Regions from separate parts of the Pseudoalteromonas simplex genome, predicted to be linked through region 2. Evidence: predicted binding sites of a transcription regulator. Region 2 holds the regulator's gene; the other holds the start of a gene.
The links. Region 2 encodes NrdR, which represses ribonucleotide reductase genes. Its sites were predicted from a motif close to AAACACNANATNTNGTGTTT; they were not measured.

Region 1: a site for NrdR is predicted at 2,361-2,380, ahead of nrdA (class 1a ribonucleoside-diphosphate reductase subunit alpha). Genes of this name have one in related genera too.

Annotation. Positions count from the first base shown of each region.
Region 1 covers NZ_JADILN010000002.1:192,440-199,761, reverse strand. The annotation lists gene nrdA (class 1a ribonucleoside-diphosphate reductase subunit alpha) at 1-2,257, opposite strand, end outside; gene IRQ78_RS04830 (HAD family hydrolase) at 2,650-3,324, opposite strand; gene ubiG (bifunctional 2-polyprenyl-6-hydroxyphenol methylase/3-demethylubiquinol 3-O-methyltransferase UbiG) at 3,324-4,034, opposite strand; gene gyrA (DNA topoisomerase (ATP-hydrolyzing) subunit A) at 4,211-6,907, shown strand; gene serC (3-phosphoserine/phosphohydroxythreonine transaminase) at 6,977-7,322, shown strand, end outside.
Region 2 covers NZ_JADILN010000014.1:20,307-27,628, forward strand. The annotation lists gene ribD (bifunctional diaminohydroxyphosphoribosylaminopyrimidine deaminase/5-amino-6-(5-phosphoribosylamino)uracil reductase RibD) at 1-1,102, opposite strand, end outside; gene nrdR (transcriptional regulator NrdR) at 1,105-1,554, opposite strand; gene glyA (serine hydroxymethyltransferase) at 1,661-2,917, opposite strand; gene IRQ78_RS18485 (hypothetical protein) at 3,278-3,577, shown strand; gene thrC (threonine synthase) at 3,642-4,925, opposite strand; gene thrB (homoserine kinase) at 4,944-5,870, opposite strand; gene thrA (bifunctional aspartate kinase/homoserine dehydrogenase I) at 5,880-7,322, opposite strand, start outside.

The DNA of each region.
Region 1 (7,322 bases), on a different contig from region 2:
CGTCATCTTCTACCTCTGGTGTTAACTCATCTTGAGAGTCTGATGCACCATCACGTGTGTTGTGATAGTACAGAGTTTTAACACCAAGTTTATACGCAGTCAGTAGGTCTTTTAATAGCACCTTCATAGGTACTTTACCGCCTTCGTACTTAGATGGATCATAGTTAGTGTTTGCAGAGATCGTTTGGTCAACGAATTTTTGCATAATACCAACAAGTTGTAGATAACCATCGTTTGAAGGAATATCCCACAGTAGCTCGTAGTTATCTTTAAGATTTTCATAATCAGGCACTACTTGCTTTAAGATACCATCTTTACTTGCTTTAACACTGATATGACCACGTGGTGGCTCGATACCATTTGTCGCGTTAGAGATTTGCGATGATGTCTCTGAAGGCATAAGGGCAGATAGCGTTGAGTTACGCATACCGTGCTCTTTAATGCTTTCGCGTAGTGAATCCCAATCTAAGTGAAGAGGCTCATCACAGAACTGATCTAGGTCACGTTTGTAAGTATCTGTCGGCATAATGCCTTGAGAATACGTTGTCTCGTTAAATTTAGGACACGCACCACGTTCTTTCGCTAACTCATTTGATGCTTTCATTAGGTAATATTGAATTGCTTCAAATGTCTTGTGAGTTAGGGCATTTGCGCTGCCATCTGAGTAACGCTTACCATTTTTCGCTAAGTAGTACGCGTAGTTAATAACACCAATACCTAGCGTACGACGACCCATAGTCGCGTTTTTCGCCGCAGGAACAGGGTAGTCTTGGAAATCAAGTAAGTTATCAAGAGCACGTACTGCAAGTTCAGCAAGCTCTTCTAATTCGTCAAGTGACTCAATTGCACCTAAGTTAAATGCCGACAGCGTACAAAGTGCAATTTCACCTTCTTCATCCATTACATTGCTAAGTGGCTTAGTTGGTAATGCAATTTCTAAACATAAGTTAGATTGACGAATTGGTGCCACAGTCGAGATGAATGGGCTGTGCGTATTACAGTGGTCAACGTTTTGTAAGTAGATACGACCTGTGCTGGCACGCTCTTGTGCAAACATTGAGAATAACTCAATCGCCTTAATACGTTTTTTACGAATTGACTCGTCTTGCTCGTATTTGATGTATAGCTCATCAAACTTCGCTTGATCTTCAAAGAACGCATCGTATAGACCCGGTACATCTGATGGGCTAAATAACGTGATGTAATCGTCTTTGATTAAACGGCTATACATTAATTTGTTGAACTGCACACCATAGTCAAGGTGACGTACACGGTTATCATCAACACCACGGTTGTTCTTAAGAACAAGTAGGTTTTCAACTTCTAAGTGCCAAAGTGGGTAGAACAGCGTTGCTGCGCCGCCACGAACACCACCTTGTGAACAGCTCTTAACTGCTGTTTGGAAGTGCTTATAAAACGGAATACAACCTGTGTGGTACGCTTCGCCGTTACGAATAGGGCTACCAAGGGCACGGATGCGACCGGCATTAATACCAATACCTGCACGTTGCGAAACATATTTAACAATCGCAGACGATGTTGCATTAATAGAATCTAGGCTATCACCACATTCAATAAGTACACATGAGCTGAACTGACGTGTAGGGGTACGTACACCAGCCATGATAGGTGTCGGTAATGAAATTTTGAATGTAGATACTGCATCATAAAAACGCTTGATGTAATCAAGGCGTGTCTCTTTTGGATAATCAGAGAATAAGCTTGCAGCCACTAAGATATATAAAAACTGTGCACTTTCGTAGATTTCACCAGTAACACGGTTTTGAACTAAATACTTACCTTCAAGTTGCTTAACAGCAGCGTAGCTGAAGTTTAAGTCACGGTTGTGATCAATGTAAGCATCTAACTCGTCAATTTCTTGTTCGGTATAATCAACAAGTAGGTGTTGATCATAACGCTTGTCTTCAACTAATTTGGTGATGTGATCGTATAAGCGCGGCGGCTCAAATTGACCATATGCTTTTTTACGTAAATGGAATACAGCTAAGCGAGCAGCGAGGTATTGGTAATCAGGCGTATCTTTAGAGATCTGATCAGCTGCAGCTTTGATGATTGTTTCATGAATGTCATCGGTACGAATGCCGTCATAAAATTGAATGTGTGATTTTAATTCAACTTGTGAGACAGACACATTCTCTAGACCTTCTGCGGCCCAAGCGATCACGCGATGGATCTTATCTAGATCAAGTGACTCTTTACGGCCGTCACGTTTGCTTACAGATAGCTGTTGGTTCATAGTTTTGCCTGTATTCCTTGGGAAATTTTAGTTGTAAGACAAAGGTATTCTTTAATGTAATTATTATTATTCAACACCAAGATAAACTAATTGAATAACATTTAGCCACAATATCTGGTGTTGTTTAAATTGCAGATCACAAGATAGTGTGGTCTGAGTTGTTTTGCAAGGGATAGAATTGCCCCAATTTGTGGATAACTATTGGATAAGCGCATTGTGTTAGTAACCATTAACCTTTGAACATTCATAGACGACGAAATTTGTAGAAATCAACAAAAGATCCAGAAAATTTACCGTTTTGAAAAATAAATTTTGACTGATTTTTTTATCATCAATGAATGCTCAAAAGTAAATCAAATCACAACATATGGTGTTTCAGTTATCAAATAACACTATATATGGTTGAAACCATCAATCGGCGTTTGCCAATTAAAATCCGCTTGCCAGCCAAGTGCAGCGTCTACACTCGGTATATAACCCCATAACGCTGTTGCGCTATACATGTTGGCTGCTTTTGCTGCTTGAATATCACGTTCAGCATCACCGATATATAAACAACGGCTTGGAGCAACATCTAAGATCTCAGCAGTGTGTAATAGTGGATCCGGTGATGGTTTTGACACAGCTAATGTATCGCCACTCACAACTGCCTTTGCATCACGCAAGGAGGGAATAGCCTGCACTAAGGGCTCAGTTAAAAAGCCGGGCTTATTAGTCATAATGCCCCACTTAATATTGTTTTGCTCAAGTGCAATTAAAAGCTGTTCGATGCCGTTGAAGCATTTACTGTGCACAGCAATATCTTCGGCGTAATAGTCAAGAAGCTGCTGGCGCAAGGCGAGTTGTTCAAGTTCGGGCCATTTATCCCCAAACCCTACTTCTAATAATGCATTTGCACCGTTAGACGCAACAGGGCGATAAACATGCTCAGCAACAGGCGCCACATTGGCGTCTGCTAACACGCGGTTTAATGCACCACCTAAGTCATCCGCGGTATCGAGTAGTGTGCCATCTAAATCAAAGATAAACGCATCAAAATCGATAGAGGGTGTTTGCACACCACTCATTAGGCTAGTTTCTCAAAGTGCAGGATGTAATTAACACTTACATCATCATTTAAGCTGTACTGCTTAGAAAACGGGTTATAGTGAAGGCCGGTACTGGCGCGTACTTTTAATCCTGCTTCTTCTGCCCATGCAATAAGCTGCGCAGGTTTGATAAACTTTTTATGGTCATGCGTACCTTCAGGCACCATCTTTAAAAGCTTTTCAGCACCGACAATAGCAAACAAGTAGGCTTTTGGTGTTTTATTTAATGTTGAAAAGAACACATCAGCGCCCGGTTTAGCAAGGTCTGCTACAGCACGAATAATAGAAGCAGGGTCTGGAACATGCTCAAGCATTTCCATACAAGTCACTACATCAAAGCGAGCAGGGTGCTCAGCAGCGAATTGCTCTGCAGGTACTTTTATATAATCAACAGGTACGCCTGTTTCTAAACTATGTAACTTAGCAACGGTAAGTGGCTCTTGGCCCATATCGATACCGGTTACTTTAGCGCCCATACGCGCCATACTTTCACTTAAGATGCCGCCACCACAGCCAACATCTAAGGTTTCCTTATCAAATAAGCCGCCTACTTTATCAGCGACAAAATCCAAACGTAGAGGATTTATTTCATGAAGGGGTTTGAACTCTCCGTCGCGGTCCCACCAACGTTCTGCGATGGCTTCAAACTTTGCAATTTCTGCATTATCTACATTTTGATGCTCGGTCATAAAAAACTTCCTCGTTAATCTGAGGCCATTATATAGGGGGAAATTAATAAATCGCAAAGATTTAGCGCCTGTAAATCTAAATAAATTGTGATAGCATGGTCTGGAAATAATAACTAAAGCTCTTAAGACGGCGGTTTGCCTCTTAATGAGTCAATACTGAAGGAATGTGAAATCAAATGACTGATCTCGCCAATGAAATTCTGCCAGTCAATATTGAAGATGAATTAAAAAACTCCTACCTTGATTACGCGATGAGTGTAATCGTAGGACGTGCATTGCCAGACGTACGTGACGGCTTAAAGCCAGTTCACCGCCGCGTTCTATTTGCAATGAACGAACTCAATAATGATTGGAATAAACCTTACAAGAAATCAGCACGTGTTGTTGGTGATGTAATCGGTAAGTACCACCCACATGGCGACAGCGCGGTATATGACACCATCGTTCGTATGGCGCAGCCTTTCTCATTACGCTACATGCTTGTTGATGGCCAAGGTAACTTTGGTTCTGTTGACGGTGACTCTGCGGCAGCAATGCGTTATACGGAAGTCCGTATGGCGAAAATGTCACATGAATTATTAGCTGATTTAGAAAAAGAAACGGTTGATTACGTACCGAACTACGACGGTACTGAGCAAATTCCTGACGTATTACCTACTAAAGTACCTAACTTATTAGTAAATGGTTCTTCGGGTATCGCGGTTGGTATGGCGACGAACATTCCACCTCATAACTTAACAGAAGTTATCAATGGTTGTTTAGCGCTGATTCAAAACCCTGATATGTCAATTGCTGACCTTATTGAATATATCCCAGGTCCAGATTTCCCGACTGCGGCGATTATCAATGGTAAAAAAGGCATTGAGCAAGCGTACTTAACCGGTCGTGGTAAAGTATATATCCGTGCTCGCGCTGAAATCGAAGTTGACGAAAAAACCGGTCGTGAAACAATCATCGTTCACGAAATCCCTTATCAAGTTAACAAAGCACGCCTAATCGAAAAGATCGCAGAGCTTGTTAAAGATAAGAAGATTGAAGGTATTAGTGCACTACGTGATGAATCAGATAAAGACGGTATGCGTATCGTTATTGAAATCAAACGTGGTGATGTTGGTGAAGTAATCTTAAACAACCTATATGCACAAACTCAGTTACAAACTGTGTTTGGTATGAACATGGTTGCACTTGATAACAACCAACCTAAGTGTTTCAACTTAAAAGAAATGCTTGAAGCGTTTATCGTACACCGTCGTGAAGTTGTTACACGTCGTACCGTATTCGATTTACGTAAAGCCCGTGACCGTGCTCACACGCTTGAAGGCTTAGCGATTGCCCTTGCGAATATCGACCCAATTATCGAGCTTATTCGTAAGTCACCAACACCAGCAGAAGCAAAAGTGGCACTAACAGCGCGTTCTTGGGAACTCGGCACTGTTAAAGCAATGCTTGAAAAAGCAGGTGAAGATAACGTAGCACGTCCTGATTGGTTAGCGGCTGATTTAGGTATCCGTGACGGTCAGTACTATTTATCTGAGCAACAAGCACAAGCAATTCTAGACTTACGTTTACATAAACTTACAGGTCTTGAGCATGAGAAGATCTTAGACGAGTATCAAACACTTCTTGATCTAATTGCTGAGCTTTTACATATTCTTTCAAGCCCAGAGCGTTTAATGGAAGTTATCCGCGACGAGCTAGTAGAAATTAAAGAGCAATATGGTGACGAACGTCGTACTGAAATCAGTGCAGCAGCTCACGATATTAGCCTTGAAGACCTGATCAATGAAGAAGACGTTGTTGTAACGCTTTCTCACGAAGGTTACGTTAAGTATCAACCATTATCGGATTACGAAGCACAGCGTCGTGGTGGTAAAGGTAAGTCAGCAACGAAGATGAAAGATGAAGACTTCATCGAACGTCTATTAGTTGCAAATACCCACGATACAATCTTATGTTTCTCAACAGCAGGTCGCTTATACTGGTTGAAAGTATATCAGTTACCATTAGCAAGCCGTGCAGCGCGTGGTAAGCCAATTGTTAACTTATTACCTCTTGAAGCTGATGAGCGTATTACTGCTATTTTACCAGTACGTGAGTACGAAGAAGATAAATACATCTTCATGGCAACTGCGTTTGGTACAGTTAAGAAAACACCACTTACAGCATACAGCCGTCAACGTGCGAGCGGTATCATCGCAGTTAACCTAAATGAAGGCGATAGCCTAATTGGTGTTGATATCACTGATGGCACGAATGAAATCATGCTATTCACTGATGCTGGTAAAGTTGTTCGCTTTAAAGAAGCAGAAGAGTCAGCAGTTGTTGATGAAAACGGTAACCCAGTTCTAGACGAAAACGGTAACCCAGAAATCCGCTTCAAAGGTGTACGTCCAATGGGTCGTACAGCAACAGGTGTTCGTGGTATTAAGATGGCTGACGACCAACGCGTTGTGTCGTTAATCGTACCTAAGTCAGATGGCGCAATCTTGACTGTGACAGAAAACGGTTACGGTAAGCGTACAGCACTTGAAGACTACCCATCGAAGAGCCGTGCAACACAAGGTGTTGTATCAATCAAAGTAAGCGAGCGTAATGGCGCTGTGGTTGGTGCAGTACAAGTTGACGATAACGACGAAATCATGATTATCTCGAATCGCGGTACCTTAGTACGTACCCGTGTAAACGAGGTTTCTACGGTTGGTCGTAATACTCAAGGCGTTATTTTGATACGAACTATTGACGAAGAGCAAGTAGTTGGTTTACAACGTATCGAAGAAATCGAAGTTGATGAGCTAGAAGCCATCGAAGGCGAGGCCGTTGAAGTAGTCGATACCAATACTGAAGAAACGGGTGATAACCCACCTTCAGAATAACATTGATTTAAAAAGCGGCTTCGGCCGCTTTTTTTATCCGCACTATAATTACTGGAATGAGGCAAAGTAATGACTAAGTATAATTTTTGTGCAGGACCGGCAATGCTACCGCCGGCAGTTATGCAAAAAGCACAAAAAGAATTTATAGACTGGCAAGGTTTAGGTGTCTCTGTGATGGAAATTAGCCATCGCAGCAGCGACTTTTTAGCGCTTACCACTAAATGTGAAGCAAGCCTGCGTCGTTTAATGAATATTAGCGATGAGTTTGAAGTGTTATTTATGCACGGCGGTGGCCGTGGTCAATTCAGTGCTGTACCACTGAACCTTCACCTTGATGATAAGCCAGCCGTGTACTGTGAAAACGGTGTGTGGTCTAAAGGGGCCACGTCAGAAGCAGCAAAATTCACTGCAGTTG
Region 2 (7,322 bases):
TTGTCGCTGTTAAGCGAATATCGTCGCCAATCATCACTGTGTCAGTAAAGGTCAATTCAGTGATATCACTCATCATGGTGACTTCTGCAAAGTTTAGTAAGCTTTTGCCCATATCACCTACTAACTTAGGGGCAATATAAACAATATATTCGTCAATTAAATCTTGCTCGGCAAACACCCCAGCAAGGGTTGCCCCCGCTTCGAGCCAAATATGATTAAATTGCAGTTCAGCAAGACGCTTTAAAACCGCCGATAAATCAACTTTATTGTTAACTGCTGGCACCACTTCGTGTTTAACAAAGTGAGGCCACTTGGTGTGATTATCAAGCGAAGTGGTAAAAATTATTACCGGGCTCTCGATGCTGAATAACGCAAGCTCAGGCGTTAACCTGTTTTGTGAGTCAATAATGATTCGGGTTGGTTGGCGCAAAGGCAACGAGGTTGGCATGGGAAATGGCAACTCATCAACACGGACATTAAGTTTTGCATTATCAGTAATAACGGTGTCTGCACCGGTTAAGATAGCGCAGCTTTGCGCACGAAATGCTTGCACATCTTGGCGCGCTTGAGGGCCTGTTATCCATTTACTTTGACCGTTATTTAGCGCAGTTTTACCATCTAAACTACACGCCATTTTACAGGTTACATATGGCAACCCAGTTTCCATACGCTTTAAAAAGCCTTTGTTTAAATCGCGCGCTTGTTGCTCAAGTAAGCCAGATGCCACACTAATACCAGCGTCAGCTAATATCTGCAGGCCGCGACCACTTACCGCAGGGTTTGGGTCAACCATAGCAGCAATCACCTTGCTTACACCCGCAGCTTTTAAACCTTCGGCACAAGGCGGAGTGCGTCCATAATGACTACAAGGCTCTAAAGTGACATAGGCAGTGGCGCCCTTTGCTTTATCGCCAGCTACAGCCAACGCATTCACTTCAGCATGGCCCTGCCCTGCGATTTGATGAAACCCTTCACCGACTATTTCGTCATCTTTAACCAGTACACAGCCAACATTCGGGTTTGGCGTGGTAGTAAAACGGCCGTGTTTAGCAAGCTCAATGGCACGCGCCATGTAAACAGTATCAAGTTCTGTAAACGACATGATTAATCACCTAAACGAGCGATTTCTTCTCCAAACTCGCGAATGTCTTCAAATGAACGATAAACCGATGCAAAGCGCACATAGGCTACTTTGTCGAGTTTTTTCAGCGACTCCATGATGCATTCGCCAATTAAATGGCTAGAGATTTCACGCTCACCGGTAGCACGAAGTTGAGATTTAATGATGTTAACGACTTCGTCGACCTGCTCAGTGCTCACTGGGCGTTTCTCTAAAGCGCGATGCAAGCCATTCAGTAACTTGTCTTCGTTAAATGGTTCGCGGCTACCGTCTTGCTTGATGACTCTTGGCATCACAAGTTCAGCGCCTTCAAAGGTGGTAAAGCGCTCATGGCATTCGTTACATTCACGTCGACGTCTCACTTGGTGACCACCGCCAACAAGTCGAGAATCAATTACTTTAGTATCTTTTGCGGTGCAAAAAGGGCAATGCATAGGGTTCTAGTTCCGTTTATAAAAAACAAAAAGGCCGCTTAGTAAGCGGCCTTTATGATAGCAAAAAACAACGCTATTGTTATCTTAATTACGGTTTAACCAGTAATTAAGCGTAAACTGGTAATTTTTTACAGATAGCTTTAACTTTCTCTTTTACTTCTGCTTGTACTGACTCATCGTTGATGTTGTCTAGTACGTCACAGATCCAGCCAGCAAGCTCTTTTGACTCAGCTTCTTTGAAACCACGGCGAGTAATAGCCGGAGAACCAATACGAAGACCAGACGTTACAAACGGTGAACGTGGGTCGTTTGGTACTGAGTTTTTATTTACAGTGATGTTAGCGTTACCTAGAGCAGCGTCAGCATCTTTACCTGTGATATCTTTATCGATTAGGTCTAGAAGGAATAAGTGGTTGTCTGTTTTACCAGAAACAACTTTGTAGCCACGCTCTTGCAGTACTTCAACCATAGCTTGAGCGTTCTTAACAACTTGTGCTTGGTACGCTTTGAATTCTGGTTGTAAAGCTTCTTTGAAAGCAACCGCTTTAGCAGCGATGATGTGGCATAAAGGACCACCTTGACCGCCAGGGAAAACGGCGCTGTTTAGCTTTTTGTAGATCTCTTCATCACCACATGCAGAAACGATTAGACCGCCACGAGGACCCGCTAATGTTTTGTGAGTTGTTGTTGTAACAACGTGTGCGTGAGGGATTGGACTTGGGTATACACCCGCTGCGATAAGACCAGCAACGTGAGCCATATCTACGAATAAGTATGCGCCAACTTTATCAGCGATTTCACGGAATTTAGCCCAGTCAACAACGCCTGAGTATGCAGAGAAACCAGCGATGATCATTTTTGGCTTGTGCTCTAATGCAAGTGCTTCAACTTGAGCATAATCAATTTCGCCTGTTTCGTCGTTTAGGCCATATTGAATTGCATTGTACGTTTTACCAGAAAAGTTAACGTGTGAACCGTGAGTTAAGTGACCACCATGAGCTAAGCTCATACCTAGTACTGTATCGTGCGGCTGAAGAAGTGCTTGGAAAACAGCTGCGTTTGCTTGTGAGCCCGCATGCGGTTGAACGTTAGCGTAATCTGTGCCGAATAATTCGTTTGCACGGTCAATTGCTAATTGCTCAACAACATCAACATGCTCACAACCGCCATAGTAACGTTTGCCTGGGTATCCTTCAGCGTATTTGTTGGTAAGCTGAGAACCCTGCGCTTCAAGTACGCGTGGGCTACAATAGTTTTCAGACGCGATCAGTTCGATATGCTCTTCTTGACGAGCCGTCTCTTTAGTGATGGCTGCAAATAACTCTGGATCGAAATCCGAAATATTCATGCTACGTTCTAACATGGGGTCTCCTAAGGCAACGTGTATGGTGTTTTTTGAAGGCTGTATTGTACGCTTAAAACGCACTTTTGCCTATCTTGTAAAGATGAACATATTTAAACAGGGATTGAATTTATTTCACAGTGTTTTAATAATGATATTTTTTTATTGATACATAACAAAAATTTATATATTTAAAATATTTCATAGATATTTAAAATGTTATTTCAACGAAAAACCGCCCGATTAAATTGCGTTTTTATAGGGACAAACTAAGCTTATGGGACTAGTCAATATCAAGGATGGTATAAGTACATGTTAGCTAAACCAATATATGAATTAGTCCCCTACGGATATTTTTTTCTTGGCATAAGCTGTATCGCATTGGCAAATAATTATGTACCAACTCTCATCGGTGTAATCTTATTTTTATTAGGTGCTAATATTTGGCGGATGCGTTCAGAAGCCAGAAGAACCGATCATTCAAGCCAGCGTGTTAAACAAAAAAAACGTCGCTATTACTATGAATTTAAACCCTTTATCATTTTTATTTCGGCATTCACCTTGATGCAATGGACGCACAGTGAACTCGTCTCGATGATCAGTATTTTGCTGTGTATTTCGGCCGGGGTCATTCTTATCATGCGGGTTTTAAACCGACATAGTCATTCGTTACTTCATTAAAGGCTTCATTAAAAGACTGCATTAAAAAGAGCGGCTTAGCCGCTCTTTATACCTTTATTAAGCACTAAGCTAATTTATTAAACAGCTCAGTGCGAAGCAATTGATAATCAAACTTAATATCTTCAGCTAAACACTGTTTTGCTAATGCATCTGCTAGTGGTTTCGGCATAGGCAATTCGATGTCTAAAATTTGCTCTACGCTGTCTTTGAATTTAGCTGGGTGTGCAGTCGCTAAAAAGATACCTGCACTGCCATCGGCTAGATTTTCTTTCAAGCCCTGATAAGCAATTGCAGTATGAGGCTCTGCGATGTAACCGGTTTGATGAATTTTTTTCATCACTTCTTTTGTTTCTTCTTCACCAACACAGCTTGAATAAAAGTCATTATAACTAAACCATTCGTTATCCAACATAAACTGAACACGCGGCCAGTTATTCGGTTTACTTACATCCATCGCGTTCGATAGTGACTCAAGCGTATCATTCGGTGCCCACTCTTTATTTTGTAAGAAACGTGGCACCGTGTCGTTTTGGTTAGTTGTAGCGCTTAATTTCGCTACTGGCATACCAAGCACAGCACCGATCATCGCGGCACACACATTACCAAAGTTACCACTTGGAACTGAGATATGCGCTTTACTACGCTGCTCTTTTGGTAATTGAGCAATCGCTTCAAAGTAATAGCAAACCTGTGCAACTAAACGGCTGATATTAATTGAATTTGCTGAATTCAGACCAAGCTTTTGTTTCACTTCATCATCTAAAAACGCCTGTTTTACCATGCTTTGACAATCATCAAAGCTACCATCAACCGCATAGCAGTGAATGTTGTTGCCTAACGTTGTGAATAGCTTTTGCTGCGCTAATGAAATTTTACCTTTCGGGTATAAGATCACGACATCGATATTTGGCTTATTATAAAATGCATGGGCAACTGCAGCCCCTGTATCGCCTGATGTAGCCGTTAAAATCGTGACTTTTTCACCCTGATTAAATTGCGCAAGACACTCAGCCATAAAACGGCCACCAAAGTCTTTAAACGCAAGCGTTGGGCCATGAAATAATTCAAGACAATAAATATCTTTTTCTACTTCAACTAACTTCACATCAAAGTTAAACGCATTTTGCACCATCTGTGCAACGGTATCGGCAGGAATCTCGTCACCAATCAGGTGCGATAAAATCTTACTGCTACGGCTCACAAAGTCTAAATCAAGTAACTTATCAATGTCTTGAATTGGTGTAAGGCTATTAGGGAAGAATACACCTTGATTACGCCCTAAACCCGTTTTTACCGCTTCAACAAACGACACCTGTTGTGTTTCATCTTTTAAATTATGTAATTGCATGTTTATTCCTTAAATTCTTTAAAGCTGTCGTGTGCCAAGCTGATCAAGTTGGCAGATGTGGCAGAAGCCCTGCTCATTGATGTAATAATCATTCAGCCAAGCTGCACACTGCTTAGCAGCTTCCAGGCTCTTACACACGGTAAATAATGTTGGGCCCGCACCAGAAATGCTGACAATCTCTGCACCAAGTTCTGGCAAGGCACTCTTTGCTTTGGCAAAGCCTTGAATGAGCGGTGCGCGATGTGGCTCAGCGATTTCATCACTCATAATGGAAAGCGCTGCGTCAAAGCGACCTGTAAGCAATAAGCTGCTAAATGCAGAAAGTCGCTGTGCGAACTCAACACTGTCGTGCATTGATAATTGCGTTGGCAAGACCGAACGCGCTTTTGCGGTATTCAGTGAAAATCCCGGAAAAGCCGCTACGTAATACCATTGATTATCAACAGGTAACGAAATTGACTTGTTGGGAATGAGTTCACCAGTTAATTGCAAGCCACCTAAATAACAGGGTGTGATGTTATCGTAATGACGACCGCCACTAACAATGGCTTCAAAATCAGCCATCAACTCGATAAGTTGCTCTTGAGATAAGCTGGTTTCAGCGAACTTATCAAGGGCTGCAAACGCAGCCACCACAGAACAGGCACTCGAACCTAAACCTGAACCAATTGGTAGGTTCTTTTTAAGCTCAAGTTTTACCGCTGGCATAGTCGGTGCAACGTGTTCTTTAAAATGAATTAAACATTGATAAGCCAAGTTTTCTTCAGCATTAGCAGGCAGTTTGTGGGCATAGTCGCCAGAGCAGACAAAAGTATCTTGCTCAGCGGCACTCACCTCTACAACATCGCCTAATAAGGTGCCATCGATAGGTGCTAGCGCAGCACCTAGCGCATCAAAGCCGACAGCAAAATTCCCGATTGAAGCGGGTGCATATACACGGATCATGACCAGCTCCTAACGTGTTAACGTTTTTAAAATATCAGCAAATACGCCTGCAGCCGTTACTTCAGCACCTGCGCCATAACCACGAATAACAAACGGACGAGGTTGATAATATTGACTTAAGATGGCCAGTGCATTTTCACCGTCACGGATATCATAAAGAGCATGGCTACTATCTACGGCTTCAATGCCTACTTTACATTGACCGTTTTCTATAGTACCCACATAACGAAGTACTTTACCTTCGCTTGCAGCACTTTGTATACGGTCGTTAAACTGTGCATCAAGTGATGGTAGTTTTGCCATGAAATCTGCTACAGAATCACCTTCTGCAAACCCTTTTGGTAAAACTGATTCAACTTCGATATCGCTTAGTTCTAACTCAAGACCCGATTCACGAGCAATGATCAGTAGTTTTCGAGCAACATCAGTGCCTGATAAATCATCACGCGGATCTGGTTCTGTAAAACCACTTTCTTTTGCTTTTAACGTGGCTTCGCTAAGTGATAAACCATCTTGTAGCGCACCAAACATATACGATAATGAACCCGACAAGATACCGCTGAACTTAATAAGTTCATCACCGGCACCAAAGAGTGATTTCAGGTTATCAAGTACTGGTAAGCCTGCACCTACGTTTGTTTCGTATAAAAACTTACGATTATTCTTCTGTGTCGCTACAACTAAATCTTGGTAGTAAGCATACGAGCTAGTATTGGCCTTTTTGTTTGCCGCAACAACGTGGAAACCGGCATTCAAGAAATCAACATATTGCCCAGCAAGCTTATCGGCTGAGCTACAATCTACGATCACAGGGTTAATTAAATGGTTTTGTTTAACAAATTGCTCGACCAAATTTAAATCAAATGCCTGCTCTGACACGGCTAATTTGTCTTGCCAACCATCAAAAGCAATGCCTTCTCTATCTAGATAAAGCTGCCTTGAATTAGCAACACCGTACAAGTTCAGTTTAATATTACGTTTTTCAAGCCATGCTTGTTGACGCTTTAACTGCTGGATAAGTTCTTGACCTACTAAGCCACAGCCAAGTAAAAACACATCGATTGAAGGAATGTGAGTAAAGAAGTTCTCATGGCACACTTTCACTGCGTCGTTGCATAGTTCACCATCGATAACCGCTGAAATAGCACTCTCAGTCGAGTCTTGTGCAATAGCAACAATGTTAACCTGCGCTTGAGCTAATGAAGCAAAGAACTTAGCTGCTAAGCCTTTGTGCGCACGCATGTTATCACCAACTAGGGTTACAATCGCAAGGTTACGCTGTACTTGAACTGGTTCGATTAAACCGGCTTGTGATTCTAATTCGAAAGCAATTTGTAATGCTTCTAGAGCAAGTGATAGGTCGCTCTCATGCACACAGAAACTGATACTAAATTCACACGAAGATTGTGTGATTAGTACAATTGACACATTGTCATGCGCCAATGCATTAAA